One region of the Streptomyces hypolithicus genome, then DNA from elsewhere that is predicted to be linked to it. Evidence: riboswitches for the same ligand, from Rfam matches in the RefSeq annotation. Region 1 holds a riboswitch; each other region holds the start of a gene.

Region 1 (9,664 bases):
GCTCGGCGATCTTCGTGGACAGGTCGCGGGCCTCGGCAGAGTCGAAGGGCAGCCGCAGTTTGAAGAAGACGTCCTGGAGGCCCATCGCGCCCAGGCCCACCGGGCGCCACTTGGCGTTCGAGCGGCCGGCCTGCTCGGTCGGGTAGAAGTTGATGTCGACGACCCGGTCGAGGAAGGTGACCGCGGTACGGACGGTCTCGTCCAGGCGCTCCCAGTCGATTTCGCCGTTCCCGAGAACGAACGCACCGAGGTTGACGGAACCGAGGTTGCAGACAGCCGTCTCGCCGTCGTCCGTGACCTCCAGGATCTCGGTGCAGAGGTTGGAGGAGTGAACCACGGAGCCCGGCTCCGCCGTTTGGTTCGCCGTACGGTTCGACGCGTCCTTGAAGGTCATCCAGCCGTTGCCGGTCTGCGCCAGGGTGCGCATCATCCGACCGTAGAGCTGGCGCGCGGGAATCGTCGTACGGGCCAGCCCGTCCGCCTCCGCCTTGCGGTACGCCGTGTCGAAGGCGTCGCCCCACAGGTCGACCAGCTCGGGCACGTCGGAGGGCGAGAACAGCGACCAGTCGGCGTCCGCGTCGACGCGGCGCATGAACTCGTCGGGGATCCAGTGCGCGAGGTTCAGGTTGTGCGTACGCCGCGCCTCCTCGCCCGTGTTGTCGCGCAGCTCCAGGAACTCCTCGATGTCCGCGTGCCAGGTCTCCAGGTAGACGCAGGCCGCGCCCTTGCGCCGGCCGCCCTGGTTGACGGCGGCCACCGACGAGTCGAGCGTGCGCAGGAACGGCACGATGCCGTTGGAGTGGCCGTTCGTGCCCCGGATCAGCGAGCCCCGGGCGCGGATGCGTGAGTACGAGAGTCCGATGCCACCCGCGTGCTTGGAGAGGCGGGCGACCTCGTGGTAGCGGCCGTAGATCGAGTCGAGCTCGTCGAGCGGCGAGTCCAGCAGGTAGCAGGAGGACATCTGGGGGTGGCGCGTACCGGAGTTGAAGAGCGTCGGCGACGACGGGAGGTAGTCGAGGCGGCTCATCAGCCGGTACAGCGCGGCGACCTCGTCGGCGGCCGTGGCGGAGTCGTCCTTGGCCAGGCCCGAGGCGACGCGGAGCATGAAGTGCTGCGGCGTCTCGATGACCTGACGCGTGATGGGGTGGCGCAGGAGGTAGCGGCTGTAGACCGTGCGCAGGCCGAAATAGCCGAACCGGTCGTCACCGGAGGCGTCGATCAGCGCGTCCAGGCGGGCCGCGTGGGCGGCCACGAAGCCGGCTGTGTGGTCGGCGATCAGGCCCTCGCGGTGCCCGACGGCGACCGAGTCGGAGAAGGTACGCACGCCCTGTGTCGCCGCCTCGTCGCGGATCGTACGAGCCAGGAGGCGGGCCGCGAGCCGGGAGTACGCCGGGTCCTCGGAGATCAGGCCGGCGGCGGCGTCGGTCGCCAGCCCCCGCAACTCCGCCGCGTCGGAAGCGGCGTTGCGGCCGCGCAGGGCGGCCGCGGCGACTCGGCCGGGGTCGGTGTCGGGGAGGTCGGCGGTGAGGTCGGTGAGGGTCCGCAGCAGTACGGTGCCGGGACCGCCCGACGGCTCGGCCGCCTCCGTCGAATCCGTGGCAGTTGCCGGATCGGCTGGCGCGATGGTCACGGGGTGCTCTCCTCGCTCGGCTCGGGGCCGGCGGGGGGAGAGGGGGACGTACGGGCACACCTCGCCCCTTGGGGGGCGGCACACCGCGTCGCATCCATCGGCCCAACCGCGAGGCCCGGACGTGTCGGTATCCGATTCGGTCGAATCGGATACGCCGTCGGCAGGTCCTCGGACTCCGGGGTGCGCAAAAGCGCACCGATCACACCGTTGCGGGACAGTTCCGGATTCGCACCGGATTCCCCTGCGGCGACAGCGAGGTTGAGCATACATGTGGGGGCGGTTGGATGATGCAGCCCCCACATGTTGTGTCGCGCGGGAAGAGTGACTGCCGCTGTCACAGCGCTCCGCTATCGTCGTGAACACAAAGGAGGTACGCCCCATGACAGCGATCACCGACCGGCCCCACCTGCTCCCCGAAGAGTTCGACGAGGCCACCCGCATACTGGCCCGCACGACTGAGGGCGTGCGGCTGGAGCTCATCGACGGGAGGCTGAGGAGCAGGGTCGTGCCGGACGGGGACCACGGGCGGATCATCGAGTGGCTGACGCGTATCTGTCTGCAGTCGCAGCCCGAGCTGTGGCTCTATCCCGATCAGGGGTTCACAACTGCTGGGCGAGCACATGGTTTTAGCGAACATGAACACGATGGGGTGGACGGTGTGACGTTCTGCGGGTGTGTCCGGTGGGGGGTGCGTGACGTTCTCGGTGCGATCTGGGACGCGGGGTGTGGCGTCAGCAGTCGGGGCCCCCGTTTCACCAGAGAGATGGCTCGGGGCCTCCCCGTCGCCTCTGGTCACACCCACATGGCCAGGTCGTAGGGATTCCGCCCGCCCGGGACGGACCGCATACACGATATGCGTCGCCACCCGGGACGCGAAAGCGGAGGACCAGTGCGCCCAAGACCGTTCGGGGCGTGCCGGCGAGACAGGACTCACTCCTGCTCACCGCCCAGGAACGGTTGAAGGTGCAGGCGTACCGGAAGGGCCGCACCCGGCCTGACGGTTCGCTCGCGCCCAGCGGCGCCTTCGTCGGCCAGGGCGACTGGGCCGATCCAGATTCCGTGCTGATGGTTGTCGAGGTCACGTCTTACGACACCGACACCGACCAGCGCGACCGGATGGCAAAGCCGCGTGCCTACGCCGAGACCGGCATTCCGGTCTACCTGCTGATCGACCGTGATACCTGCGAGGCGACCGTCTACAGCGAGCCCGACGGCGTCCGGTACGAGAACGCGCGCACCGTCCCCTTCGGGAAGCCCCTGGCGCTGCCGGGCCCGGTGGAAATCACGCTGGAAACCGAAGCACTGAAGGAGTGGGTGCGCTGACGGCGACGGGCCGCCGCACCCCGAAGGGGACGCGGCGGCCCGTGCGTGCGGCTCTCAGCAGCAGCGGAAGCCCTCGCGGGGGTCTGCCTCTCGGGCGTCTGTGCGGCTGCGTTCGAAGTCGCGGCGGGTCATCACCGAAGCACCGGGGTCGTGCGACCTCGCGTGCGCCACGTAGCGGTCGTACGCCGCCTCGCCGGTCAGCTCGCGGACGTACCAGCGGATCCGGCCGACCGCCCGGCGTACATCCGGCCCGGTCATTCCGGCTTCCCCGCTCCGACCTGGGCGCCTTCCTTGCGGACGCCGCCCTCGGAGCCGACGCCGGCTGCGACCAGCTCGGCCTTCTCCTCCTTGGTGGCGATGATCGACGCGGGTGCGACGATCTTGGACTCGACGTACTCGGACTCGTGGAGCTCCACGCTCTGCGGGTCGCGGACCGCCTTGACGCACACGCGGGCCGCGTCGACGAGCACCACCACGATCAGGATCGCGAAGAGCGCGCACAGCACGCCGTCGACCGTGGAGTTGGTGACGACGGTCCGCATGTCGTCCATGGACTTGGCGGGCGGCAGGACCTGGCCCGCGTCGATGCCCGTCTGGTACTTGTCGCGCTGGGCGAAGAAGCCGACCCTCACGTCGTCCGAGAAGATCTTCTGCCAGCTCGCGGTGAGCGTGACCGCCGCGTCCCAGGCGAGCGGGATCGCGGTGACCCAGGCCCACTTCAGGCGGCCGGACTTGACGAGCAGCGTGGTGCAGACGGCGAGCGCGACGGCCGCCAGCAGCTGGTTGGCGATGCCGAACAGCGGGAAGAGCTGGTTGATGCCGCCGAGCGGGTCGTGCACGCCGACCCACAGGAAGTAGCCCCAGCCGCCGACGACGACCGCGCTGGCGAACCAGACGCCCGGCTTCCAGCTGACCTGGCGGAACGGCTTGTAGACGTTGCCCAGCATGTCCTGAAGCATGAAGCGCCCGACGCGGGTGCCGGCGTCCACCGTGGTGAGGATGAACAGCGCCTCGAACATGATCGCGAAGTGGTACCAGAACGCCTTCAGGCCGGCGCCGCCGATCACCGCGGAGAAGATCTCCGCCATGCCGAGCGCGAACGTCGGCGCGCCACCGGTGCGCGACAGCAGGCTCTGCTCCTCGACGTCCTTGGCCGCCTGGGTCAGTGCCTCGGGGGAGATGGAGAAGCCGAGGTTGGTGACGGCCTCCGACGCGGCCTGGACGTTGTCGCCGATCACACCGGCGGGCGAGTTGATCGCGAAGTACAGGCCGGGGTCGATGATGCAGGCGGTGATCATCGCCATGATCGCGACGAACGACTCGGTCAGCATGGCGCCATAACCGATCATCCGGATCTGCGTCTCCTTCTGGACCATCTTCGGGGTGGTTCCCGAGGAGACCAGGGCGTGGAAGCCGGAGAGCGCGCCGCAGGCGATGGTAATGAAGACGAACGGGAACATCGAGCCGGCGAAGACCGGTCCGGCGCCGCTGGTCGCGAAGTCGGTGACCGCGGGCATCTTCATCGTCGGCAGGGCGATGAATACACCGACGGCGAGCAGTGCGATCGTGCCGACCTTCATGAAGGTCGAGAGGTAGTCACGCGGCGCCAGCAGCAGCCACACGGGCAGTACGGAGGCGAGGAAGCCGTACACGATCATCCAGATGACGAGCGTGCCCGGCTCCAGCGTGAACGTGTCGGCCCACGACGACTCCGCGACCCAGCCGCCTGAGACGATGGCGAGCAGCAGCAGCGCGACGCCGATGGCCGACACCTCGCTGACCCTGCCGGGACGCAGTACGCGCAGGTAGACGCCCATGAAGAGGGCGATCGGGATCGTCATGCCGATGGAGAAGACGCCCCACGGCGAGTGCGCGAGCGCGTTCACGATGACCAGGGCGAGCACCGCGAGCAGGATGATCATGATGGCGAACACGGCGACGAGGGCCGCCGCACCGCCGAACGGGCCGATCTCGTCCCGCGCCATCTGGCCGAGCGAACGGCCGTTGCGGCGCGTGGAGAAGAACAGCGTGACCATGTCCTGGACGGCGCCGGCGAAGATGACGCCGACGATGATCCATATGGTGCCGGGCAAGTAGCCCATCTGCGCCGCGAGTACGGGTCCGACCAGGGGTCCGGCGCCCGCGACGGCGGCGAAGTGGTGCCCGAACAGGACGCGGCGGTCGGTCGGGTGGAAGTCGACACCGTTGTCGAGCCGCTCGGCGGGTGTGGCGCGGTTCTTGTCGACCTTCAGGACGCGGTGCGCGATGAACCGCGAGTAGAAGCGGTACGCGATGGCGTACGAACCGAGGGCTGCCGCCAGCATCCAGGCGGCGGAGATCTCTTCCCCGCGCGACAGGGCGAGTACGGACCATCCGATGGCGCTGACGAGGGCTACCGAGCCCCAGATTGCGATGGACTTCGGGGACAACGCTCCCCGTCGTCCCTGTTCCTGCGCTGGTGCTGGCGATTCCGGCATGACGATCCGTCCCCTCGCGCGATCTTTCTCGTAACGTGCGCGAAATCTAGGTGCTGTGACCGCCGTCCGTAACCCCCTGTCCGCATATCGGTACGGACACGGCACGACCACCGCAGGTCAGGGCCGTACCATCCCGCTGACGATTAGTTAGCCGAGCACCCAAATCGCCGCGCCGACTCGGACCGCCGACTAGTCCGTCGGCCGCCTCAGTCCGTCGGCCGCTTCAAGTTCGCCACGCTGTGCTGTCCCGGGGGCAACCCCCGGACCCCCGGCCGCCCGTGGCTCGCCGCCGCCTCAGTCCGTCGGCCGCTTCAAGTTCGCCACGCTGTGCTGTCCCGGGGGCAACCCCCGGACCCCCGGCCGCCCGTGGCTCGCCGCCGCCTCAGTCCGTCGGCCGCTTCAAGTTCGCCACGAACTTGTAGCGGTCGCCGCGGTACACCGACCGCACCCACTCCACCGGCTCGCCGTTCCTGTCGATCGAGTGGCGGGAGAGCATCAGCATCGGCAGACCCACGTCCGTGCCCAGCAGCCCCGCCTCGCGCGGGGTGGCGAGCGACGTCTCGATGGTCTCCTCGGCCTCGGCCAGGCGTACGTCGTACACCTCGGCCAGCGCCGTGTAGAGGGAGGTGTACTTGACCAGCGAGCGACGCAGCGCAGGGAAGCGCTTCGCCGACAGGTGCGTGGTCTCGATCGCCATCGGCTCGCCGCTCGCGAGCCGCAGCCGCTCGATCCGCAGAACCCGTCCGCCGGTCGTGATGTCGAGCAGCCCGGCGAGGGTGTCGTCGGCCGTGACGTAACCGATGTCGAGGAGCTGCGAGGTGGGCTCCAGGCCCTGTGCCCGCATGTCCTCGGTGTACGAGGTGAGTTGCAGCGCCTGGGAGACCTTCGGCTTGGCCACGAAGGTGCCCTTGCCCTGGATGCGCTCCAGCCGACCCTCGACGACGAGCTCCTGGAGGGCCTGGCGCACAGTCGTACGCGAGGTGTCGAACTCGGCGGCCAGCGTCCGCTCCGGCGGTACGGGGGTGCCCGGCGGCAGGGTTTCGGTCATCTCCAGCAAATGCCGCTTGAGCCGGTAGTACTTGGGCACGCGCGCGGTACGGGTCGCCGCCGCTCCGCCCTCGGCTTCCGTGCCGCCCCCGTCCGTGGCCATGGCCCGCCTTCCCGACTTCTGTGCTGTTGCCGTCACCGGCTCCTCCGACTGTCGCGGCTCACATGGTGGCACGGCCTTGTCGCGGGTCGTCGCCCTTACTCAGGTGTCGGTCCGATAACGGACGCGAGAGCCCTTCTTATACACCCTTGACACCCCTAAAGGTCTAGGCCAAGCTCCCGGTACTGGTCTAAACCATTAAAGACCAGAACCCGGCCCCGGGCAGTACATCGGCGTAAGTCTTGGCGGTGGGCAGGGGGTTGCAGGCATCCCTGAGGAGTGATGGCGTGAAGCGCAAGCTCATCGCGGCGATAGGCGTCGCGGGCATGATGGTCAGCATTGCCGCGTGCGGTTCGGACGACGGCGGAGGCAAGAGCAACGCCTCCGGCGGAGCGAAGTCGGTCACGGTGTGGGTGATGGACGGCTCGGCTCCCGACGAGTGGATGGCCGGCGTCAACAAGGAGTTCAAGGCCAAGCACCCGGGCGTCAAGGTCAAGGTCGAGAAGCAGCAGTGGAACGGCATCCAGGAGAAGCTCACCACCGCGCTCTCCGAGGACACCCCGCCGGACGTCGTGGAACTCGGTAACACACAGACCGCCGGCTACGCCGTGACCGGCGGGCTCGCTGACCTCTCCGATGACAAGGCCGACTTGGGCTACGACGGCTGGAACAAGGGGATGATCCCTTCCGCCGAGCTCGACGGCAAGCTCTACGCCGCTCCGTGGTACGCCGCGAACCGTGCGGTCATCTACGACAAGAAGATCTTCAAGAAGGCCGGTGTCAAGCCGCCGACGACACGCGACGAGTGGGTCGCCGGGCTTGAGAAGATCAAGAAGTCGGACAGCAAGATCCAGCCGCTCTACCTCCCGGGGCAGAGCTGGTACGTCTACGCAGGACTCGTCTGGGACGAGGGCGGCGACCTGGCGGCGGCGGACGGCGACAAGTGGAAGGGCACTCTGTCGACCCCGCAGGCCGCGTCGGCGATGAACTTCTACAAGAAGCTGCAGTCGTTCTCCACTGCCCCCAAGGACAAGGACGAGGCGACGCCGCAGCAGTCCACCGACATCGTTCCCAAGGGCGGCGTCGCGTCCTGGATCGGCCTCGGCTGGGAGGCCGGCGGTGCGATCGCCGCCATCGAGAAGGCAGGGGACAAGGCCGACTTCGGCTACTTCCCGATCCCGGGCAAGACTGCCGACAAGCCGGGCAGCGTCTTCCTCGGTGGCTCCAACCTCGCCGTCACCGAGCGCTCCCAGAACAAGGACCTCGCCAAGGAGTGGCTGGCGCTCGCCGCAGGCAAGGACCAGATGACGAAGTACGCCGAGGCCACGGCCGGCGCGCTGCTTCCGAACAACGACGCCGCGCAGTTCAAGCCCGAAGCCGGTTCCTTCGCCGAGGCCATGGCGCAGTCCGCCTCCGTCGGCAAGGTCACCCCGGTCACGCCGGGCTGGGCGAACGTCGAGACCGAGCCGAACCCGATCAAGGACTACATGACGAAGGTCCTGAAGGGTGAGGACCCGAAGAAGGCCGGCGAAGCGGCCGACAAGGTCATCACCGAGCGCGTCAACCAGCAGTAGTCGCACCCGGTCGTGCGGCCGGCGGCCATCCCGTCGCCGGCCGCGCCGCCAGGTCATGCCGTTACGGCGGTCCCGGGTGGGCCGCAGGCCCGCCCGGTGCGGGTGCCCGAACCGCGAGGAAGAAGCCCATGACCGTGCACTCCCAGGGAGTGGCGGCCTCCGTACTGGAGGACGCCCCCCAAGACGCGGCCGGGAAGTCCCAGACTCCGCCGCCCGCCTCCGGATCCAGGAAAGCCCCGCAGCCTCCTCGTGGCAGGCGATCACTGCCCGCCGGGCTGATCCCGTACCTGCTGGTGGCACCGGCCGTCATCTGCGGCGCGGTGCTGTTGCTCTACCCGCTCGTCCGCAACCTGGTCCTCTCCTTCCAGGAGCTCGGCCGCAGGGAACTGATCACCCGGGAAACCGTGTGGGCAGGCTTCGACAACTACACCGGCCTGCTGACGGACTCCGAGTTCTGGACCGTCGTCCTGCGAAGCCTTCTGTTCACCACAGCCAACGTGGTGCTGATCATGGGCATCGGCTCGCTGATCGGCATCCTGCTCAATCGCCTCGGCAAGAAGATGCGCCTGGTGCTGTCGGTCGCCCTCGTCACCGCCTGGGCCATGCCGATCGTTGCCGCCGTCACGGTCTTTCAGTGGCTCTTCGACGAGCAGTTCGGCATCGCCAACTGGATCATGCGAGTCATCGGCTTCTCCGGTTACGAGCAGCACAACTGGTTCGAGACCGGCATGGCGACCCTCACCATCGTCACCGTTCTGGTCGTCTGGGGATCGATCCCGTTCGTCGCGCTCAACATGTACGCGGGCCTGACGACCATCGGCAACGAACTCTATGAGGCAGCGCGGATGGACGGCGCGAGCGGCTGGCAGACCTTCTGGGCCGTCGTCTTCCCCAGCTTGAAGCCGTTCTTCCTGATCACCACGTTCCTCGAGATCATCTGGGTCTTCAAGGCCTTCACGCAGGTGTACGCGATGAACGCCGGCGGCCCCGACCGCAGTTCCGAGACCCTCCCGGTCTTCGCCTACATCGAGGGCCAGGGCCAGTTCCACTACGGCGTCGCCGCGGCGATCTCGGTACTGACCATCGTGATGCTCGTCGCCATCATGTCCTTCTACTTCCGTCTGATCCTGAAGCAGGAGGAGGAGCAGTGAGCAACATGTCCTTTGGTTCGAGCCACACCAAGCGGCCGCTGCGGCCGGCCGTCATCGGCAAGAACGTCCTGGCGCTCGCGCTGGCGGCCGTCTTCCTCTTCCCCGTCTACTGGATGTTCTCGTCCTCGCTGAAGCCGCAGAGCGAAATCCTCTCCAAGGACCCCGTCTTCCTCTTCACGCCGACCCTGGACAACTACACCAAAGCGACGGGCGTCGACCTGTTCTGGACGTATGTCGTCAACAGCTTCACGGTCACCATCGGCGCGGTGCTGCTCGCCCTCGTCGTGGCCCTGGCCGCCAGCTTCGCGATCGCCCGCATGAGGTTCCGGGGTCGCAAGGGCCTGGTGCTGGCCGTGATGATG
Region 2 (9,664 bases), 2.2 Mb from region 1:
CCAAGCCGAACCAGCTCTCCGGCGGGCAGCAGCAGCGGGTGGCCATCGCGCGGGCCCTGGCGATGCGGCCGCAGGTGCTGCTGCTGGACGAGGTGACGTCGGCGCTGGACCCGGAGCTGGTGGCCGGGGTCCTCGACGTACTGCGCGACATCGCCCGTACGACCGACATCACCATGCTCTGCGTGACCCACGAGATGAACTTCGCCCGGGACATCTCGGACGATGTCCTGATGTTCGACGAGGGCCGGGTCATCGAGTCCGGGTCGCCAGAAAAGATCTTCAGCGATCCGGTTCACGACCGTACTCGCGAGTTCCTCGGCGCGGTGCTCTGAGACGACGCTGAGACGGTTCAGAGAGGGTTCATGACGGCTCGGAGAGACGCTGATCCGCCAGGATCATGACTGCGGCATATGCCACAGTCGCGCGCCCCAGCGCACAGGACTGGGGCGCGCCGTCAATCTCGTCAACACCTTTCCCGCAAGCGGCTCTTGGCGGCTATCGTGGAACAGATGCAAGCGGTCACAACCTGGTAGGGGGAAACCGTGGCACTGAAGCCGGAGCCGACGGCGCCGTTCCACTCGGTGCAGTACGCCCTGCGTGTGCTGGAGACGGTCTCCAAGCACGCGAGCGGGGTGACCGACGTACAGATAGCCCGCGAGACAGGTCTTCCGCCCGCCCATCTGACCTCGCTGCTGTTCATGCTGCGCCGCGAGGGTTACGTCGAGCAGGTCACGGACGGGTCGTACAACGTCGGCGACTCGCTCATCCTGCTCGGTTCCGGGGCGACCCGGCGCGAGGCGCTCCAGGCGAAGCTCCGGCAGACGCTCCACCAGCTGCGCGACTCGGTCGGGGCGGCGGTCTACATCAGCCGGTACATCGACGGCGAGATCCGGATCACGCGGGTCGCCGACGGTCCGCTGACACCGGCGGTCAACGAGTGGGTGGACTTCAGGTCCGCGGGTCACGCGAGCGCGATCGGCAAGTGCCTGCTGACCCAGCTCGACCAGAACGGGCGCCGCGACCATCTCTCACGCCACAAGACCGCACGGCTCACCTCGAAGACGATCACCAACGAGCGGGTCCTCTTCTCCACGCTGGACAGTCAGCCGGCCACGGTGCCGGTGCTCGACCTCCAGGAGTACGCCGTGGGCACCGTGTGCGCGGCCGTGCCGCTGACCGCCGGGTCGGCGGTGGGCTGCCTGGCGCTGTCCCTGCCCGTCGAGCACGCCCACCGGCTGCGCGCGGCGGCGGACACCCTGAACCGGCGGGCGGCGCCGGTGGCGCTGTCGCTGGCCCTGTGAGCGGCGGGTCCGGGGCCTGTGCGGGGCCGGACCGGGGCTGGTGCGGGGCACCCCTTCGGACCAGGTACTATTTACGAGTCAAGCGCCGCTAGCTCAGTTGGTTAGAGCAGCTGACTCTTAATCAGCGGGTCCGGGGTTCGAGTCCCTGGCGGCGCACCTGACGAAAAGACCCTCGTGGAAGCGAGGGTCTTTTCGCGCGTCACAGGCGCCGGAATCAGAACCTGACGTCCGAGCAGGCGTAGAACGCGTTGGTGGTGTCCGCCACACTCCAGACGGCGAGGATGATGTGCCGCCCGGTCTTCTGGGTCGGCATCGCGCCCTGGTGGGTCAGGGTGGCGGGCGGCTGCTGACCGCCGTACGGAACGGTCATGAACGGCTGCGATTCCAGGGCCGCGCGGGTGAGCGGCTTGCTGGAGTCCCAGCCGTTCTTGGTGATGTAGTACCGGAAGTCGGTCGTCCGGTACCGGGCGGTGAACTGCCACCGGAAGCCGTACCCCTGCCCCGCGGACACCGAGGTGGCGGGCCAGCCGGTGCCTCCCCGCGGGTCGTCGAGCTGGGCGAATCCTCCGTTGCCGCCGGCACAGATCTTGCCGTCGGCCGGTCCGGAGGCGGGGAAACCCTTGGGACCCTCGACGCTCTGGGGTTCGTACTGGATGTTCCCGCAGCCGGTCACCGTGCCGTTGGCACAGAGCTTCTGCCGGCTGATCGGGGAGTCGGTGTAGCCGTGGCTGGTTGCACTGCCGGTGCCGAGGAAGGACACACCGGCGACTGCGAGGCCGACCAGAGCTGCTCCTGCCTTCTTTCGCATGCTTGGCTCCAGGAGAACGTGGGGGAAGTTCTGTGAGCTGTGCTGCGCGCGCGATCTGCGGTCTAGACCAAGTTCCAATGTATGGACGAGAGTTGGCCATGTCGAGGGGTCCAGACCAATCACGAAAGAAGTTTTCCCTACGCACCCTTACGAGCTCCTACGCTCCCTTTACGCCACCTTCGCCCGCCACCTCCGCCCGCCACCTCCGCGCCGCCGGGCTGCCTTCACACCTCCCCCACGCGTCCGGTGTAGAAGGCCACCGTCAGGTCCTTGACGAGTGTCTGGCGCTCGCAGTCGTCCAGCTCCACGAGCCCGCGCGTGGTCAGGCGGGTCACCGTGTCGTCCACCGCGTCCACCACCGACGTCAGGACGCTGTCCCGGTGCTGCGCGTCGAGCGCCGCGACCCGCGTGCGCTGCATCGCCGCCGCGAGCTCCGGTGCGTACTCGATCCGTGTCGGCTGGGCCGAGAACACATCGATGCCGACCGGGGCGGCCTCCGCCGCCAGCATCCGGGTCAGCGCGTCGCCGACCGCCTCCGCGTCGCGCAGCGTCGGCGTCTCGTCGTGGAACGCGTCGGCCGGCAGCTGGGAGAGCACCCGGGCCATCGCGGCCTCGACCTGTTCGCGCAGGTACGTCGTGTGGTCCTCGACGGCGAGCATCGCCCGTGCGGTGTCCCTGATCCGCCACACCACCAGGACGACGACCCGCAGCGCCACGCCGTTGGCGTCGACGGCGGACAGCGGCTCACTGCGCCAGTGCCGAAGCCGTACGTCGACGCGCCGGCGCAGCAGCAGCGGGCTCACCCACACCAGGCCGCAGCGCCGCACGCTCCCCCGGTAGTCGCCGCACAGCGAGAGCACCCACGCGTACCCGACCCGCCCGCGGGCCAGGCCGCCGTACGCGAAGACCATCACCGTCACCAGCAGGGCAAGCAGCGCCCAGATCCAGAGCGGAATGCCGTTGTACGGGCGCGGGGGCAGCCCCAGCATGTCGGCGGCCGGGGCCGGCACGGCCCCCGTCCACCAGACCAGACCCACGCCCACCGCGAGCGCCGCCGTTCCGACGGCGAGGGCCGCCCAGCCGGGCAGCACCGGGCCGGGCCGTTCGGCGAGCCGCGGGTCGGCGGGCGCGGCCGGACGCGCGGACCGTACCCGCACGGGGCGGGACGCCACGGCGGGCGGCCGCAGGGCGGCCCGCCTGCGGACACGAGGCTGATCACCGGCTCCCGGCGTGCGCCCGAGGACGGCGGCACCCGGCGGGAGCGTCAGGGCGGTGGGGCCGGTGTCGTCGCGGAAGAGGAGGTGCACCGGGATCTCGGTGGTGGACTCGTTCCTGATGACGGGCGCCCGCCGGTCGACGTCCTCCGCCACCCCGAATGCCCCGTTCCGGCGTACGCCCAACTGGGCGGCCACGGGCACCCCGACGACGAACTCGCGCGCCGCCGGCTCGCGAAACGCCGACCAGAGGGCCGACATGGCCGACCCGAGCGCCGACCCGAGCGCCGATCCGAGTGGCGCCCCAGAGGCCGACTCGGCCGCCGCCTCCGGCCCGCCGGGCTCGGCCCCTCCGAGTACCGGCACGGGCCTACCGGGCCCGAACCGGCCGGGCTCCGACTCGCCTGACCTGGTTTCACCTGACACCGACTCCTCGGGCCCGAACTCCTCGGGCCCGAACTCGCCGGGTGCGGGCTTGCCGGGCGCGGGCTTGCCGGGCGGCGGCTCGGAGGGAGCCGTCTCGCGGGTCACCGCGGGCCCGCCGGATGCGAGCCCGGCAGGTGCCGACTCCTGGGAGGTCGGCTCCTGGGACGCCGGCTCGATGGGAGCGGGGAACGGGTCGTGAGGGGTGGCGGTTTCGGGTGCGGGTGGGATGGGAGCTTCGGGTGCGGTGGGGGCGGATTCGCCGGGGTTGGGGTGGTCGGCTTTGGCGAGAGCCGGGGCGGGCGCCTCAGGGGCTGACGCCTCTGGGGCGGGCGCCTCCGGGGAGGGGTCCGCCGGGGTCGGGGTCGTTGAAGTGGTTGATGTCATCGGTGCCTCCGTCATGGCCTCCGTCAAGCGAAGAGCCGCTGCCAGGTCCGTGGGCCGGGGTAGCCGTCGGCCGCCGTGCCGCGCCAGCCCTGGGCCCGCTGGAACGCTTCGACGTTGCGCCGGTCCGCCTCGCTCCAGCGCGGGCCCGGCCCCGACGCGTAGTGCTTGCCGAAGCCCTTCTTCACCAGTTGCTTGCCGAGCTTGTGTACGTACGAGTTGGACTGCCCGGGTCTGAAGTGCTCCCGGCCGGGGAACGCGGTGCCGGCCGGGCTGCCTGTACCGCCTCCGCTGCCGCCGCCGCCCTGGATGTCCTTGCCCTGGTTGCGGACGAGCAGCTGCCATGTCCGCGATCCCGGCAGCCCGTCCGCGTCCGGGCCACGCCAGCCCTGGGCGCGCTGGAACGCCTGGGTGGCGCGGCGGTCCGCGTCGCCCCAGCGCGGGCCGGGGCCCTCGCGGTAGTACCGCTTGGCGCCCCGGCCGACGAGCATCCGCCCGAGCCGGGTGACGTGCGCGTTGTCCGCCCCTGGCCCGAAGGACCTCGCTCCCGGGTACACCGTCGCACCGGGCGTACCGGGCGATCCACCCGCGCTGATCGCCTTGTAGCGGTAGGCGATGTAGCGCCCCGAGTTGCTCCAGTACGCGTACGGCGTCGCCTGGGCGCGGGTCTGCGGGCGGGCTTGCTCGTAGGCGACGAAGTGGGTGCGCGCCGGGGTCGTCCAGTCGCCGAAGATCGTGACGTGCGAGTTCTTCACGGGGGCGGCCGGATTGTGGAAGAGCAGCATGTCGCCGGGCTGCAGCTCGTCCTTGGTGATGCGCACCCCGTACTCGGCGAGGCTCCCCGTCCATTCGTTGCCCGCGAGGTTCCAGGCCATCGAGACGAAGCCGGAGCAGTCCTGCCGGTACCCGTCCGACCAGTACTTCTCCATGCTGTACGGAACCTTCGCGTCCACCCAGCGCCTCGCCCGGTCGATGATGTCGGCCCTGGTCGTGGTGCGCAGGGGCGGCGTGGCGGACGGGCTCGGGCCGCCGTGCAGCGGGCCGACGCCGCCCTGCGGTGTCGCCGGCTCCGGGTCGCGGTCGGCCCCGGTCCTGGCGGGCGCGTGCCCGGGGGCGGTGCCCGCCAGGACCGGGGCCGCCCCCGCCGCCGAGGACCACGCCCGCGGCGGTGGCCAGCACCAGCGCACGGCGGGCTCCGCGCGCCCCGGGGTGCCCGCCGCACACCACCGGCAGGCCGGACACCGCCGCCCGGCGTTCCTTCACGCAGCCCGCGCAGCCGCAGTCGGCCGCGGGCTCGAACTCCTCGAACACCGGCATCGTCATGCGTTCCCCTCCCGTGGTTGTGATGAGGTCGGTGAGGTGAGGTCTGTGCTGTGCTGTGCTGTGCTGTGCTGTGCTGTGCTGTGCTCAGGTGACAGTGTTTCAACTGTCCGGACATCATGCATGTTGACTGTCCAAATGGTAATTTATCGGACAGTACGCGGCGTGGCCGGTCGAAGCACCCACGCCTGTCGGGTAAAGTTCACCGGGTCAGCAGGCGCCGCTAGCTCAGTTGGTTAGAGCAGCTGACTCTTAATCAGCGGGTCCGGGGTTCGAGTCCCTGGCGGCGCACGCATCACCGAAGCCCCCTCACCGAAAGTGAGGGGGCTTCGGTACTTTCCGGACATCGGCAACGCAGCGGGCAGCAGCGACGTCGAGGGGGCCACCCGACCCAGGTGGCCCCCTCTCCCCGTACGGCGCTGCTGCTACTCCGCGTTACGGGCCAGCTCGAGCGCGTACTCCGGGTACCACTCGCCGGCCTTCGGGCCGCCCTTGCAGTCGCCGTCCGACTCGCCGGGACGCTTGATCCACAGGTACGCGTCGACCAGCTCGTCGCCGGTCTTGGTGGTCGGCTTCTCACCGAGCGCGCGGCCCGGCGGATTGCACCAGTTCTCCTTGGGGTCGCCCTCGGTGTACGCACCCTTGCCGTTGCGGCTGGTGTCGATGACGAAGGGCTTGTTGCCGACCTTCACCGAGAGCGTCTTGCCGAACTCCTTGCTCACCTCGGTGGTCTGGAAGTTGGAGACGTTCGCCGAGAAGCCGTCCGCGTCCGCGATGCCCGCCCGCTGGAGCGGCTCGAAGAGCGAATCGGGCGACTTCCAGCCCGCGTTCCCCGCGTCCAGGTACACCTTGGCCTTCGGCAGCTGCTTCAGCCGCTTGATGGCGCCCTTGAGGAGGTCGTACCGCTCCGCGTGGAACTCCTCCGGCGCGCAGCCGTCGACGAGGTGGAGCACCGCGTCCGGCTCCAGGATCACGGTCGCCGGGCGGTCGCCGATGCCCTTGGCGATGCCCTCGACCCAGGCCCGGTAGGCGTTGCCGTCGGCGGCGCCGCCCTTCGAGAACTGCCCGCAGTCGCGGTGCGGAATGTTGTAGAGGACGAGCAGTGCGTCACGGTCGGCCCGCTCGGCCGCCTCCGTGTACCCCTTGGTCTGCGCCTCGGCGTTCTCCGCGGCGAGCCACTCGCCGGTCGGCTGCTCGGCGATCTTCCTGATCAGGGCGGCCTTCTCGTCGTCGCCCTCATCGGCGTACGCCGCGACCTGCTTGGCGGCGGTGCCTTCCGGATTGACCCAGTACGGGTCGCTGCCCTTCGGCTGCTGCCTCATCTGCGGCTGCTCGGTCTCGCCGCCGCCACCACCGCCGGAACCCGAACAGCCCGCCACCAGCAGCGCGGCCCCGACAGCCCCCACCACGGACATCCGGATCCGACTTCGCTCACGGCCGCTGCAACTGCCGTACATGCAATCCCCCTTGGCAACACCCATGTGTGATGAGGCCCCCGGCCGCAGCCGCGCCCCTCCCCGGACACAACTGGTCCAAACCATCCTGGCACACCGGTCCCCCTTACAGGGGGCGTGGGCTTCGGGTCCGCCGGACAGGCCCTGGGGGCCTGTTGACAGTGTTCGGCCAGGCTGGGACTCTCGGCATGACAACTCCACACATCGAGGCGACGGTGAGCAGGAACCCGGTGCGATTCCGGGACGGTCCCGCCACTGTGACCATGGGAAGGCCCCGCACGACGGGGCGCCCGTACGGAAGTCAGGAACTGACCCGTCGTCCTCCTGCCATGGGGCGTGGAAACCCCAGAAGGAGGCCCACCGGTATGTCCCTGCACACCGCGCAGCACACCGACACCGCGTCGGTCGCGTCCGCCGCGACCAGCACCCGCGACTGGTTGATCATGGCTGCGGCCGCGATCGTGGCACTGATCGCTCTCTACGCGGTCTTCATGGACAACGGCACGGTCGTCGCCGCGACCGGCGACTACCTGCACGAGTTCTCGCACGACGGCCGGCACCTCTTCGGTGCCCCCTGCCACTGATCGGGGCCGTACGTCCATGTCTGTTTCCGTACTCCCCCTGCTCGGACGCGGCCTCGCGGCGGGCGGGGTGGCCGGCCTTGCCGCCGGGCTCTTCTCGCTGCTCCTCGCCGAGCCCCTGATGGACCGCGCGATCCGCCTCGAAGAGGCGCGTTCCGCCGAGGCGCACGCGCATGAGGCGGCCGGGGCGGCCGTCGCACATCACGAGGAACTGTTCTCCCGCTCCACCCAGCACGCCGGTCTGGTGGTGACGGCGGTGATCGCCGGTCTCGCCCTCGGTATCCTCTTCGCCCTCGCGTACGCGCTGGTGCACCGGCGCTCCGGGCTCGGCGAACGGCCGTGGCAGCGCGCCATGGGCTTCGCCGCGGCCGCCTTCCTGGCGGTCTCACTACTGCCGGGGCTGCGCTACCCGGCCAACCCGCCGGGCGTCGGCGACGCCGGGACGGTCGAGAACCGGCAGGCGCTGTGGCTGGCCTCCGTCGTCATCGGCGTGCTGGGGATGATGCTGGCCCGGCAGGTGTACGTACGCCTTGCCGACCGATCGCTGCCGCTGCGCCAGATCGCGGTGGGCGGTGCCGTGGTGGCGACGCTCGTGGTGCTGTTCGCGCTGCCGGGGAATCCGGACGAGGTGCCGGTGGCGGCGACGCTGCTGTGGGACTTCCGGATGCTGTCGGTCGCTTCCCAGGCGTTGCTCTGGGCGGTGTTCGGGGTGGTGTTCGGCGGGCTTGGCCTGCGGGCGGCGCGGCGGGCGCGGGCCGGTGCGGGTGCGAGTGCCGGTGCGGGTGCGGGTGCGGGTGCGGGTGCGGTGGGGGCGCCTGCGGCGGGCTAGGGCCTGTCCGGTGGATCAGGGTCGGGCAGGTCGCGGCGTCTGGTGCGGTGCATCGCAAGGCACCGGAGCGCCCTGATAGCGGAGCTATTCGGGTGTTTCGGCAACGCCGCGAGGCGCCGCACCAGACGCCGCGGCCCCGGCGATGATCCGCCGGACAGGCCCTAGTCCCCTACCCGCCCCTTCCCACAACCGGGGCTCCGCCCCGGACCCCGGTCCTCAAACGCCGGACAGGCTGGGGGTTTCGGCGCCCCCGGCGGGGATGTCGGCGGGCCCAGCGGCGGACGGACCTGACTGCGGGGGCAGTTCGTTCGTCAGGTAGGCCGAGACCACGACGTTCGCCGTGTAGGTCTTCGCCTTCTTGTCGTACGTGCCCCCGCAGGTGATCAGCCGCAGCTCCGCCCGGTCCTTCTGGCGCGGCCCGTATACCTTCTGCGGGTCGAAGCGTTCGCGGGTGAAGACCTGGACGTCGTCGATGGTGAACTCCAGACGTTCCCCGCCGGCCCCCGTCACCCGTACCTTCTGGCCGGGGCGGGTGGAGCTCAGGCCGTAGAACACGGCCGGTTTGCTCTCCGTGTCGACGTGGCCGACGAGCAGGGCGACTCCCGCCGCCCCCGGCCTGGTGCCGCTGCCGTACCAGCCGACCGTGGCGGGACGGCTGTAGGGCGGCGGATCCACGGCGCCCGATGTGTCGAGGCCCCGGGCGATCACGGGGGCCGCGACCCCTATGGCCGGGACGTCGACGCGCTGCGGCGACGCGCCCGCGAGCGGGGCGTGCGCCGGCGGTAGCGGTACGCCCTGGGGGCGGCCCACCGCGGCCACGTCTCCGGTGGTCGGCGCCGAACTGCCGCCGGGGCCCTCCGGCAGGTTCCGGCCCCACAGCCACAGCCCGAGCACCACCAGTGCCCAGGCAACGCCCGTCATCAGCCTGCCGTTGCCGGCCGGCCGGTCCTCGGCGGACATGTCAGTCCGAGTCCGTGCGACGGCGGCGTACGCTCCGGTAGGCCACGGCGACCGCCGCGACACCCGCCAGTACGAGACCGATCACGGTGTGCGGGGTCCCCGGCCCGTCCTCCTCGGCCGCCGCCATCTGCGCCGTACCACCGCCACCCGCGCGCACCGGCGCCGTGGGCGTCGGGTGGTGGGTCGGCTTGTTGTGGTGGATGACGGTCACCGTGCCGCTGGCCTTGCCGCGGCCGTTCTTGCACTTGACCCAGATCTCGTAGTCCTTTGCCTTCGCGTCCGAGCGGATGTGGGCCTGCGCGAAGAGACCGCCGTCGGCGGCGGGGTTGAAGTACGCGGGCGAGGAGAACGCGTCCGAGGTGCCGGTGGCCTGGTCGCCCCGGCAGACGT
Region 3 (9,664 bases), 3.3 Mb from region 1:
GTCCGCACCGCCGCGTCCAGGTGGCGTGCCAGCAGCTGTGTCTCGCCGTGGTCGGCGACGGCCGCCGCCGTGTCCACCCAGAGCCAGGTGGATTCCTCCCGGGTGAGGACCTCGTGCGCGTCTTCGGGGTCCGCGCCCTCGTACTCCGCCAGCCACAGCAGGGCATAGGGGCGAAGGGAAGGGTCGTCCGCCGCTGCCCGTACGCCGGACTCCGCCGGGCCGCCGACCACGCGCAGCGCGTCGAAGGCGAGCCCGCGCAGCAGGGCGTCCTCGCCGCGGGAGGCATCGAGGAGCTCGGTGACGGCGCCGGCGACGGTCCGGGCGGCGAGCCAGGCTCGGTACTCGGCGCGGGCGGGGCCCGGGGTGAGGCGGGCGCAGCCCCGCAGCATGTCCTCGGCGGACTGCTCGATGTTCCCCGCCGGGCTCTGCGCGGCGACGCAGATCTGTTCGAGCTTGACCCACACCGCCCAGTTGCCCAGGGCGGTGAGGTTGGCGACGCCGGGGCCGAGAGTCAGAGCCCCGACGGCGGCCTGGCCTTCCAGGGCCCAGTCGAGGAGGCGGGAGAGCGGGACAGGGGGCTCGGGTGAGGCCTGGGCGGCGAGAGGGGCCGGGAGCGGCGCGGGGAGGGACTGGGGGCCGTACGGCACCTCGCAGTGCTCCTCGCGCAGCTCGGCGACGCGCTGTTCGAGCAGGTCGAGCAGGACCGGGACCTGGACGGGCCCGGCCGACAGCTGGAGAAGGGAGAGCACCTGCGGGACGGCTTCCACCACCTCGGCGACGCAGGCGGGGGTGACGCCGTCCGGGGCCGGATGGGCGATCGACCAGGCGTCGAAGAGCGCGACCCAGCCGCGCAGCACCGCCGCGTCGTCGCGGTCCCAGGCGCGCAGCCGCCAGCCGGGGCGGGTGCGGTCGCCGTGGAGTTCGATGAGGCCGGCGAGCCGGGCCCGGTCCCAGCCCGCGCGGACCTGGGCCGCCGTCAGGTCCAGGTCGGCCGCGGCCTGTTCGACGGCGGACGCCGAGAGGGCGCCGTCCCGGCCGCGCTCGGCGTGGGGCGACTTTCCGCCGCGCGGCGACGGCGAGGCCCAGCGTGCGACCCGTACGGCGTCGGCCAGCACGGTCCGGGCCTGACGGGCCAGTTCTGCGGGAGGCGGAGTGCCTTCGGGGGGCCTCGGCGCCGGGCGGGTGCGGCGGCTCGTCACGGCCTGGGGCCCGCCCCTGGAGACCAGGGGAACGGCGGCGGCGAGGGGTCGCTGGTGGACAAGTCGGAGCCTGGAGTCGCGCGGGGTACGGGACGTCACGGGGAGCAGTGTCGCCGCTGACGCCCCGAAAGCCCAAACGGAATCCCTCTCGCCACTCGCCGGGAGCGGGACGGCGCGGGCCCGGCAGCAGAGGGCGGCTGTGGACGGGAAGCACCAAGCGACTACAGAAAGTGACCCGGAAAAGCGCGGGCGCGGGGCGTTCGGAGTGGCTACATCAGCGGGGTCAGGAAGCGGCGCAGCGTTTCCTGGTAGGTGACCGGGTCGGCGTTCCACATGGCCCCGTGGGGGGCGCCGGTGACGGTGTGCAGGGTGACCAGTTCGGGGCGGAGCCGGGCCAGTTCCCGCGCGGGGTGCCATGGGGCGATGGCGTCGTCCGGGCCGTGGAAGATCAGTGTGGGGATCCGCAGCGCCTGGGGGTCGGCCGCTTCGCGCAGCCGGTCGCCGCGCAGGCCCGTGCGGCCCTGTACGGCCCGGACGGCGAGCGGGAGCAGCGCGCCGGGAACGCGGCGGGCGCCGGCCAGGGCGCGCACGGTGGCTTCCCAGTCGAGGACCGGTGAGTCGAGGACGAGGCCGCTGATGCGGTCGCGGAGCGGGGAGTCGGCCGCTGCGTGCAAGGCCATGGCCCCGCCGGTGGACCAGCCGTGCAGGATGACGCGTTCCGCGCCGTGGCGGACGGCATGGCGAATCGCGGCGTCGAGGTCGCGCCACTCGGAGTCGCCGAGGTGGCCGAGACCGCCCGGTGCCTTGGGGGCGCCGGTGTCACCCCGGTAGGCGATGTTCAGGACGGGGAGGTGGTGCGCCTGGAAGAAGCGCAGCAGGTTCATGGGGTGTTCGCGGGTGGTCCCGAGGCCGTGAGCGGTGATCACCCAGGTGTCGCGGTCTCCTGGTACGAACCAGGCGGGGAGTACGCCGAGTTCGCCGGGCACCTCGACGTCGGTGTGCGGGACCCCGAGAGCGCTGCGCGGATCGCCGACGTACAGCTGTGGGGTGATCCGTACACGGGAGCCGGTTTCGAGCGTGCCGAAGCTGACGCGTTCCAGGCGGCGCACGACGGTGTCGGCGGTGTGCGGCGCGTCCTCGACGACGGGGCCGACGACCGCGTGGACGTGCGGACCTTCGATGCCGTACGTGCCGGGGCGCAGGGACGGCAGCCCACGGGTCAGGGTGACCTGCCCTGCGGTGGCGGCGTGCACGGTCAGGCGGGGGTCGGTGGGCAGCGGTCTGCCGGGCGACGACTTGAGGGCGGAGTCGCCGGCGTAGCGCCCGATCGCGACCGCGGCCGCGCCGACGCCGATGAGTATGGTGACGGCCGCTGCCGTCGCTTTAGCCGGGCGCACCGCTCCAGTGTCCGCACACCCGGGCCGATCGGCCAGTGGGCGGGGTCAGGCGGGTTGGCCGTAGCCGGCCAGTTTGGCCGACACCTCGCGCAGCTGGGCGGCGGAGAGCAGAGTGGGTTCGCGTCCCGGTACGGAGCTCGCGGTGAGCCAGAGCCGGCACATCCACTCCAACTGGGCGGTGCGGTCGTAGGCCTGGTCGAGGGTGGCGCCGTAGGCCATGGTGCCGTGGTTCTGGAGCAGGCAGGCGGAGCGGTCGCGCAGGGCGAGCAGCATGTTCTCGGCCAGTTCCGGTGAGCCGTACGTCGCGTACGGGGCGGTCCGGACGGGGCCGCCGAGTGCGGCGGCCATGTAGTGCACGAGGGGCAGTTCGTCGACGAGGGTGGAGACGGCCGTGGCGTGCACGGCATGGGTGTGGACGACGGCCCCGGCGTCCGTGCTGCGATAGAGCGCGAGATGCATCGGGAGCTCGCTGGTCGGGGCGAGGTCGCCGAGGACGCGGTTGCCTTCGAGGTCGACGGCCACGGCGTCCTCGGGGCGCAGCCGTTCGTACGGCACTCCGCTCGGGGTGACCAGGACGAGCCGGCCGACCCGTACAGAGACATTGCCCGAAGTGCCGACGACCATGCCTTCGCCGACCGTCCTGCGGGCGGTGGCCACCAGGTCGTGCCATGCCCGCTCGATCGCCTGCGCCTGCGTCGCGTCCTGTCGCTGCTCAGCCATGCGCAGATCCTGCCAGCAGCGGCGGAGGCGAGAGGAGGCGGGCCGGCCCCACCCAGTCACGCAGCGTGAGTGCTGGCCTCGACAGAGGGCGCCGCGCCGGGCGGGGCAGGCCGTGCGGGAAACGGCTGCCGCTCGGCCCATCCGGAATGCCCCTGCGAGCGCCGGGCGCAGTGACAAGGATCTCCCCCGGCGGCCCTGTGGACGCCCGCTGAGTCGGGTGAGGTGCCGCCCGGCCTGCAATCGCTGCGCTCCGGCCTCAACCGGAATGCCCGTGCCGCGCTTTGAGTCACCGCACCGCCTGCGTCAGTTCATCTTCCGTTCACTCAGGTTGCCTACGTTCCACGTGCCACTGACGTCCATAGATTGCCTGGGTAAATGGAACACATCACCCTGCTGCTCGCGATCGTGATCGTGACAGCTCTAGTGTTCGATTTCACGAACGGTTTCCACGACACCGCCAACGCGATGGCGACCACCATCTCGACCGGCGCTCTGAGGCCCAAGACCGCGGTGGCCATGTCTGCCGTGCTCAACCTCGTCGGCGCGTTCCTGTCCGTGGAGGTCGCCAAGACGATCTCCAGCGGCCTCGTCACCGAGGACGGCATCACACCCCAGGTCATCTTCGCGGCGCTCGTCGGCGCGATCCTCTGGAACCTCATGACCTGGCTGATCGGTCTGCCGTCCAGTTCCTCCCACGCCCTCATGGGCGGTCTGATCGGCGCCACCATCGCCTCAGTCGGCGTCAGCGGCGTCAACGGCGGGGTCGTCGTCACCAAGGTGCTTCTCCCCGCGATCGCCGCACCGCTGGTCGCCGGAATCGCCGCCTACCTCGCCTCCCGGCTGACTTACCGGATCGGCCGCAACGCCGACCCGAAGGCCACGGCCAAGGGCTACCGCGCAGGCCAGATCACCTCGGCCGGCCTGGTCTCCCTCGCTCACGGCACCAACGACGCGCAGAAGACGATGGGCATCATTACGCTGGCGCTCATCGCGGGCGGTGTGCTCGCCCCCGGCTCCAACCCTCCGATGTGGGTCATCTTCTCCGCCGGCCTCGCGATCGCCCTCGGTACGTACCTCGGCGGCTGGCGCATCATCCGCACCATGGGCAAGGGCCTCACCGACCTCCAGCCGCAGCAGGGCTTCGCCGCCCAGACCAGCGCGGCCAGCGTCATCCTCGCGTCGTCCAACCTCGGCTTCTCGCTGTCGACCACACACTCCTGCTCCGGCGCCGTGATGGGCGCGGGACTCGGGCGCAAGGGCGGCGTGGTCCGCTGGTCCACCGCCACCAGGATGTTCGTCGCCTGGGGTCTGACGCTGCCGGCCGCCGGTCTGGTCGCCGCCGCTTCGGAGTTCGTCACCAAGCAGGGCGACTGGGGCGTCGCCGTCATCGCGGTCTTCCTGGTCTCCGCCTGCACCGCGATCTGGTTCATCTCCCGCCGCCAGGTGGTCGACCACACCAACGTCAATGATGTCGGGGATGTCGACAGCGACGACGGGCGCGCGGGAGTCGTGACCACCGCCATGGCCGCGGTCAGCGTGCCGCCCACCGCCGGTGCCGTCGCCGCCGCTGAGGAGTTCAAGACCCCCATCCCGGCCCCGGCCGGCGCCTCCCCCGAGCCGGCCAGCCCGGCCAAGGTGTAAGGACAGAACCAGATGAAGATCGACTGGGCAGCTCTCGGCTCTGTGTTCGGCGTGAGCCTTGTGGCCACTGTGGCTCTGGTGGGCCTGTTCACCCTGGGCATCGTGGCCCTCGCCAAGCAGGAGGGCGCCGCCGCTCAGAGCGGCGGCTCCGCCGTGATGGCGCGCACCGGCGCGTACGCCTGCTTCGCGCTGTGCGCGTCGGCCGTGGCGTACGGGATCTACCTGATCGTCGCCTGACGCACCTCCCGCCCCTGACGTACCTCCCGCTCCTGACGTACCTCCCGCTCCACGGGCACCGCCCCGCCACCGGCCCCCACTACGGGCCACCGGCGGGGCGGTGTCCTGCGCGCGTCCGTGCGCGCGTCCGTGCGCGCGTCCGTGCGCGCGTCCGTGCGCGCGTCCGTGCGCGCGTCCGTGCGCGCGTCCGTGCGCGCGTCCGTGCGCGCGTCCGTGCGCGCGTCCGTGCGCGTCTCCGTGCGCCTGTCTGTTTGCGTGTCCGTGTGCGTGTCTGTGTGCGTGTCTGTGTGCCCCAGCACACTCTCCCCTCGCAGGTCAGCGGCAAGTTGACGCCGCTGACGGGGCATGGTGGACTGCCCCAGCCGAAATACGGCGGCACGAGAGGAAGCCCGGTGCGAATCCGGTGCGGTCCCGCCACTGTGACCGGGGAGACGAGAAATCGTCGGCTCCCCCGGAAGTCAGGAACTCTCACCGCCGGTCACGTCGAACCAGGGCGCGGACCCTGAGTGAGGACATACCGCCATGCCCGGCTGCCGTTCAGTCATTCCTGTGATTCCCGTGTGTACGCGCGCACTTCGAGGCGCGTCGGCCTGCTGAGCCATGCGTGCCGATCGCATCTTCGCGTACGGCGCCACCGCCGGCCTGATCGGCGACCTGCTGCTCGGTGATCCCCGCCGTGGGCATCCGGTCGCCGCGTTCGGGCGGGCCGCGGGCGCCGTCGAGTCCCTGCTGTGGCGTGACCACCGCGGGTGGGGCGCGGTGCACACCCTGGTGTGCGCCGGCGCTGCCGCCGGCGCCGCCGTGCTCGCCTCCCGCGCCGTACGCCGCTCCCCCGCCGCCGCCCTCGCGCTGACCGCCGCCGCCACCTGGGCCGTCGTCGGGGGTACGTCGCTGAGCCGCGAAGCCCGGGCCGTCGGCGGGGCGCTGGCGGCCGGGGACACCGAGGTGGCCCGCGAACGCCTGCCCCACCTGTGTGGGCGCGACCCGCAGGCCCTGGACGCGCAGCAGATCGCCCGGGCCGTCGTCGAGTCCGTCGCCGAGAACACCTCCGACGCCGTCGTCGGCGCCCTGGTATGGGGCGCTGTGGGCGGTGTGCCCGGCCTGGTGGCCTTCCGCGCCGTGAACACCCTCGACGCCATGGTCGGCCACAAATCGCCCAGATACACCCGCTACGGCTGGGCTTCGGCCCGCCTCGACGACGTGGCCGGCTGGCCCGGGGCCCGGCTGACCGCCGCGCTCGCCGTGATCGCGGGCGGCGACCCGCGCGGCGCGCTCCGCGCGTGGCGCGCCGACGCGTACCGGCACCCGAGCCCCAACGCGGGCCCGGTGGAAGCCGCCTTCGCAGGGGCGCTCGGCGTGCGGCTCGGCGGGACGCTCGCGTACGCCGGCCGCGTTGAGCACCGGCCGGTACTCAACGCCGCCGGGCGGCCCGTCGGCGTGGCGGACATCGAGCGGGCCGTACGGCTCTCGCGCCGCGTCGGGGCGCTGGCCCTGGCGGCGGCCGTCGCGGGCCGGCCGGCCGTCGGCGCGCTGCGGCGGGCGGCACGTACCGGGGCACGCATACGTACCGGCGCTGGCACACGTACCGGCATACGCACACGTACCGGCGTACGCAACGGAAAGGGACGCGCATGAACGGTTCGTTGGGGGGTGGCCTGCTCGTCGCGGGAACCACGTCCGATGCGGGCAAGAGCGTGGTGACCGCCGGGATCTGCCGGTGGCTGGCGCGCCGGGGAGTGAAGGTCGCGCCGTTCAAGGCGCAGAACATGTCGCTCAACTCGTTCGTCACGCGCGAGGGCGCGGAGATCGGCCGGGCACAGGCCATGCAGGCGCAGGCGGCACGCGTCGAGCCGACCGCGCTGATGAATCCCGTGCTCCTCAAGCCCGGCAGTGACCGCAGCAGTCAAGTGGTGCTGCTGGGCAAGCCGGTGGGCGAGATGAGCGCCCGCGGGTTCTTCGGGGGGGCCGGGGGGTCCGGAGGGTCTGGGGGGTCGTACTCCGGGAAAACGCTGTACGGGGGGCGACAGGAAGCGCTTCTCGGGACCGTCACGGACTGTCTGCGGGAGTTGCGGGGCACGTATGACGCCGTGATCTGCGAGGGGGCGGGCAGTCCCGCCGAGATCAATCTGCGGCGCACCGACATCGTGAACATGGGCATCGCGCGAGCGGCCCGGTTCCCGGTGGTCGTCGTCGGCGACATCGACCGGGGCGGTGTCTTCGCGTCCTTCTTCGGTACGACGGCCTTGCTGAGCGCCGAGGACCAGCAACTGGTCGCGGGCTACCTGGTCAACAAGTTCCGCGGCGACGTCTCGCTGCTCGAACCGGGGCTCGACATGTTGGAGAGCCTCACCGGGCGGCGTACGTACGGTGTGCTGCCCTTCGCGCACGGCCTCGGCATCGACGAGGAGGACGGCCTGAGAGTGTCGCTTCGGGGCACCGTACGGGAGTCGGTCGTCGCGCCGCCTCACGGCGCGGACGTGCTGCGCGTAGCCGTGTGCGCCGTACCGCTCATGTCGAACTTCACCGACGTCGACGCGCTGGCTGCCGAACCGGGCGTCGTGGTGCGGTTCGTGGACCGGGCAGAGGAGCTGGTGGACGCCGACCTGGCCATCGTGCCGGGCACCCGCGGCACGGTGAAGGCCCTCCAGTGGCTGCGCGAGCGCGGCCTCGCCGACGCGCTGGCCCGGCGCGCCGCCGAGGGCCGGCCCGTGCTAGGCATCTGCGGCGGCTACCAGCTGCTGGGCGAACGTATCGAGGACGACGTCGAGTCGAGAGCCGGGACGGTCGACGGCCTGGGCCTGCTGCCGGTACGGGTGCGGTTCGCGGTCGAGAAGACACTCGCGCGGGTCTCCGGCACCGCCCTGGGCGAGGCCGCCGAGGGGTACGAGATCCATCACGGGGTCGCCGAAGTGCTGGGCGGCTCAGGGTTCATCTTTGACAGCACCCGTGACGGCGAACCACACAGCCTGGACGGCTGCCGCGTCGGTTCCGTCTGGGGCACCCACTGGCACGGCTCGCTGGAGAGCGACGGCTTCCGGCGCGCGTTCCTGCGCGAGGTCGCCGCCGCCGCGGGCCGCCGCTTCGTACCGGCGCCCGACACGTCGTTCGGGGCGCTGCGCGAGGAGCAGCTCGACCGCCTCGGCGACCTGATCGAAGAACACGCTGACACGGACGCGCTGTTGCGGCTCATCGAGTCCGGCGCGCCCTCCGGCCTTCCCTTCATCGCACCTGGAGCGCCCGCATGAGCATCGAGAACCCCCAGAACATTGTGCTGTTGCTGTCGACCGCCGACACCGATCTGCTGGCGGCCCGTGCCTCCGGGGCCGGTTACCGGATCGGCAATCCGACCCGTATCGACGCGTCCGAGGATCTGCCCGCGCTCCTGGCGGGCGCTTCGGTCGCCGTCGTACGGCTGCTCGGCGGCAAGCGCGCCTGGGAAGACGGCCTCGCGGTCCTCAAGGCCTCCGGGATTCCCACGGTCCTGCTGGGTGGCGAGACTATGCCGGACGCGGAGCTGATGGCCGAGTCGTCGGCGCCGGCGGGTGTCGTCGCCGAGTCGCTGCGCTACCTCGTCGAGGGCGGCCCGGGAAACCTGGTGGAGCTGTCCAGGTTCCTGTCCGACACCGTGCTGCTGACCGGTGTGGGCTTCGCGGAGCCGCAGAAGATGCCCGAGTGGGGGGTGCACGGCAGTCGGGCCTACACGGAGGGACGCCCCACTGTCGGTGTGCTCTTCTACCGGGCGCACGAACTGTCCGGAAACACCTCCTTCGTCGACGTGCTGTGCGATCAGATCGAGGCGCAGGGCGCCAACGCCCTTCCGTTGTACTGCGGTTCACTGCGCAGTGCCGACCCCGCGCTGTACGAGGAGCTGGGCCGGGCCGACGCCCTGATCGCGACCGTACTGGCCGCGGGCGGTACCCGGGCGAGCGACGCCTCGGCGGGCGGCGACGACGAGGCGTGGGACATCGGCGCGCTCGGCGATCTCGACGTACCCGTGCTGCAGGGCCTGTGCCTCACGTCGTCGCGCGCCACCTGGGAGGCGTCGGACGCGGCGCTGTCCCCGATGGACGCGGCGATGCAGGTCGCCATCCCCGAGTTCGACGGCCGGCTGATCACCGTCCCGTTCTCCTTCAAGGAGATGGGAGAGGGCGACGTGCCGGTGTACGTCGCCGATCCCGAGCGGGCGGCCCGCGTCGCCGGTATCGCGGTGCGGCACGCCAGGCTCGCCCACAAGCCGAACGCGAGCAAGCGCCTCGCGCTCGTCTTCACCGCGTACCCGACGAAGCACGCGCGGGTCGGCAACGCCGTGGGCCTCGACACTCCCGCGTCCGCGATCCGCGTGCTCGACGCCCTGCGCGACGCCGGTTACGGCGTCGAAGGCCACCCGGACAACGGCGACGAGCTGATCCACCGGCTCATCAACGCGGGTGGCCACGACGTGGAATGGCTCACCGAGGAGCAGCTCGCCGC

What was found. Region 1 has a riboswitch for cobalamin ahead of ACU6WZ_RS07940 (ribonucleoside-diphosphate reductase subunit alpha). Riboswitches for the same ligand answer to the same signal wherever they lie in the genome.
Region 2: it holds a riboswitch for cobalamin, as region 1 does, so the genes downstream of both, ACU6WZ_RS18585 (CbtB domain-containing protein) here and ACU6WZ_RS07940 (ribonucleoside-diphosphate reductase subunit alpha) in region 1, are expected to answer to the same signal.
Region 3: it holds a riboswitch for cobalamin, as region 1 does, so the genes downstream of both, ACU6WZ_RS23625 (cobalamin biosynthesis protein) here and ACU6WZ_RS07940 (ribonucleoside-diphosphate reductase subunit alpha) in region 1, are expected to answer to the same signal.

What each region holds. Positions count from the first base shown of each region.
Region 1 is NZ_CM128811.1:1,724,726-1,734,389, reverse strand. Features, by position in the region: gene ACU6WZ_RS07940 (ribonucleoside-diphosphate reductase subunit alpha) at 1-1,630, opposite strand, end outside; cobalamin riboswitch at 1,773-1,896, opposite strand; gene ACU6WZ_RS07935 (hypothetical protein) at 2,010-2,447, shown strand; partial or broken gene ACU6WZ_RS07930 (Uma2 family endonuclease) at 2,588-2,953, shown strand; gene ACU6WZ_RS07925 (YbdD/YjiX family protein) at 3,008-3,211, opposite strand; gene ACU6WZ_RS07920 (carbon starvation CstA family protein) at 3,208-5,430, opposite strand; gene ACU6WZ_RS07915 (GntR family transcriptional regulator) at 5,813-6,580, opposite strand; gene ACU6WZ_RS07910 (extracellular solute-binding protein) at 6,865-8,151, shown strand; gene ACU6WZ_RS07905 (carbohydrate ABC transporter permease) at 8,280-9,302, shown strand; gene ACU6WZ_RS07900 (carbohydrate ABC transporter permease) at 9,308-9,664, shown strand, end outside.
Region 2 is NZ_CM128811.1:3,927,991-3,937,654, reverse strand. Features, by position in the region: gene ehuA (ectoine/hydroxyectoine ABC transporter ATP-binding protein EhuA) at 1-332, shown strand, start outside; gene ACU6WZ_RS18620 (IclR family transcriptional regulator) at 543-1,301, shown strand; tRNA gene ACU6WZ_RS18615 (tRNA-Lys) at 1,384-1,457, shown strand; gene ACU6WZ_RS18610 (lytic polysaccharide monooxygenase auxiliary activity family 9 protein) at 1,516-2,109, opposite strand; gene ACU6WZ_RS18605 (SPFH domain-containing protein) at 2,334-4,133, opposite strand; partial or broken gene ACU6WZ_RS18600 (peptidoglycan-binding protein) at 4,157-5,453, opposite strand; tRNA gene ACU6WZ_RS18595 (tRNA-Lys) at 5,668-5,741, shown strand; gene ACU6WZ_RS18590 (glycoside hydrolase family 6 protein) at 5,876-6,907, opposite strand; cobalamin riboswitch at 7,063-7,235, shown strand; gene ACU6WZ_RS18585 (CbtB domain-containing protein) at 7,270-7,488, shown strand; gene ACU6WZ_RS18580 (CbtA family protein) at 7,505-8,314, shown strand; gene ACU6WZ_RS18575 (class F sortase) at 8,531-9,274, opposite strand; gene ACU6WZ_RS18570 (hypothetical protein) at 9,276-9,664, opposite strand, start outside.
Region 3 is NZ_CM128811.1:5,023,644-5,033,307, reverse strand. Features, by position in the region: gene ACU6WZ_RS23650 (hypothetical protein) at 1-1,298, opposite strand, end outside; gene ACU6WZ_RS23645 (alpha/beta hydrolase) at 1,469-2,596, opposite strand; gene ACU6WZ_RS23640 (class II aldolase/adducin family protein) at 2,642-3,316, opposite strand; gene ACU6WZ_RS23635 (inorganic phosphate transporter) at 3,692-4,957, shown strand; gene ACU6WZ_RS23630 (hypothetical protein) at 4,970-5,194, shown strand; cobalamin riboswitch at 5,517-5,684, shown strand; gene ACU6WZ_RS23625 (cobalamin biosynthesis protein) at 5,795-6,829, shown strand; gene ACU6WZ_RS23620 (cobyric acid synthase) at 6,838-8,439, shown strand; gene cobN (cobaltochelatase subunit CobN) at 8,436-9,664, shown strand, end outside.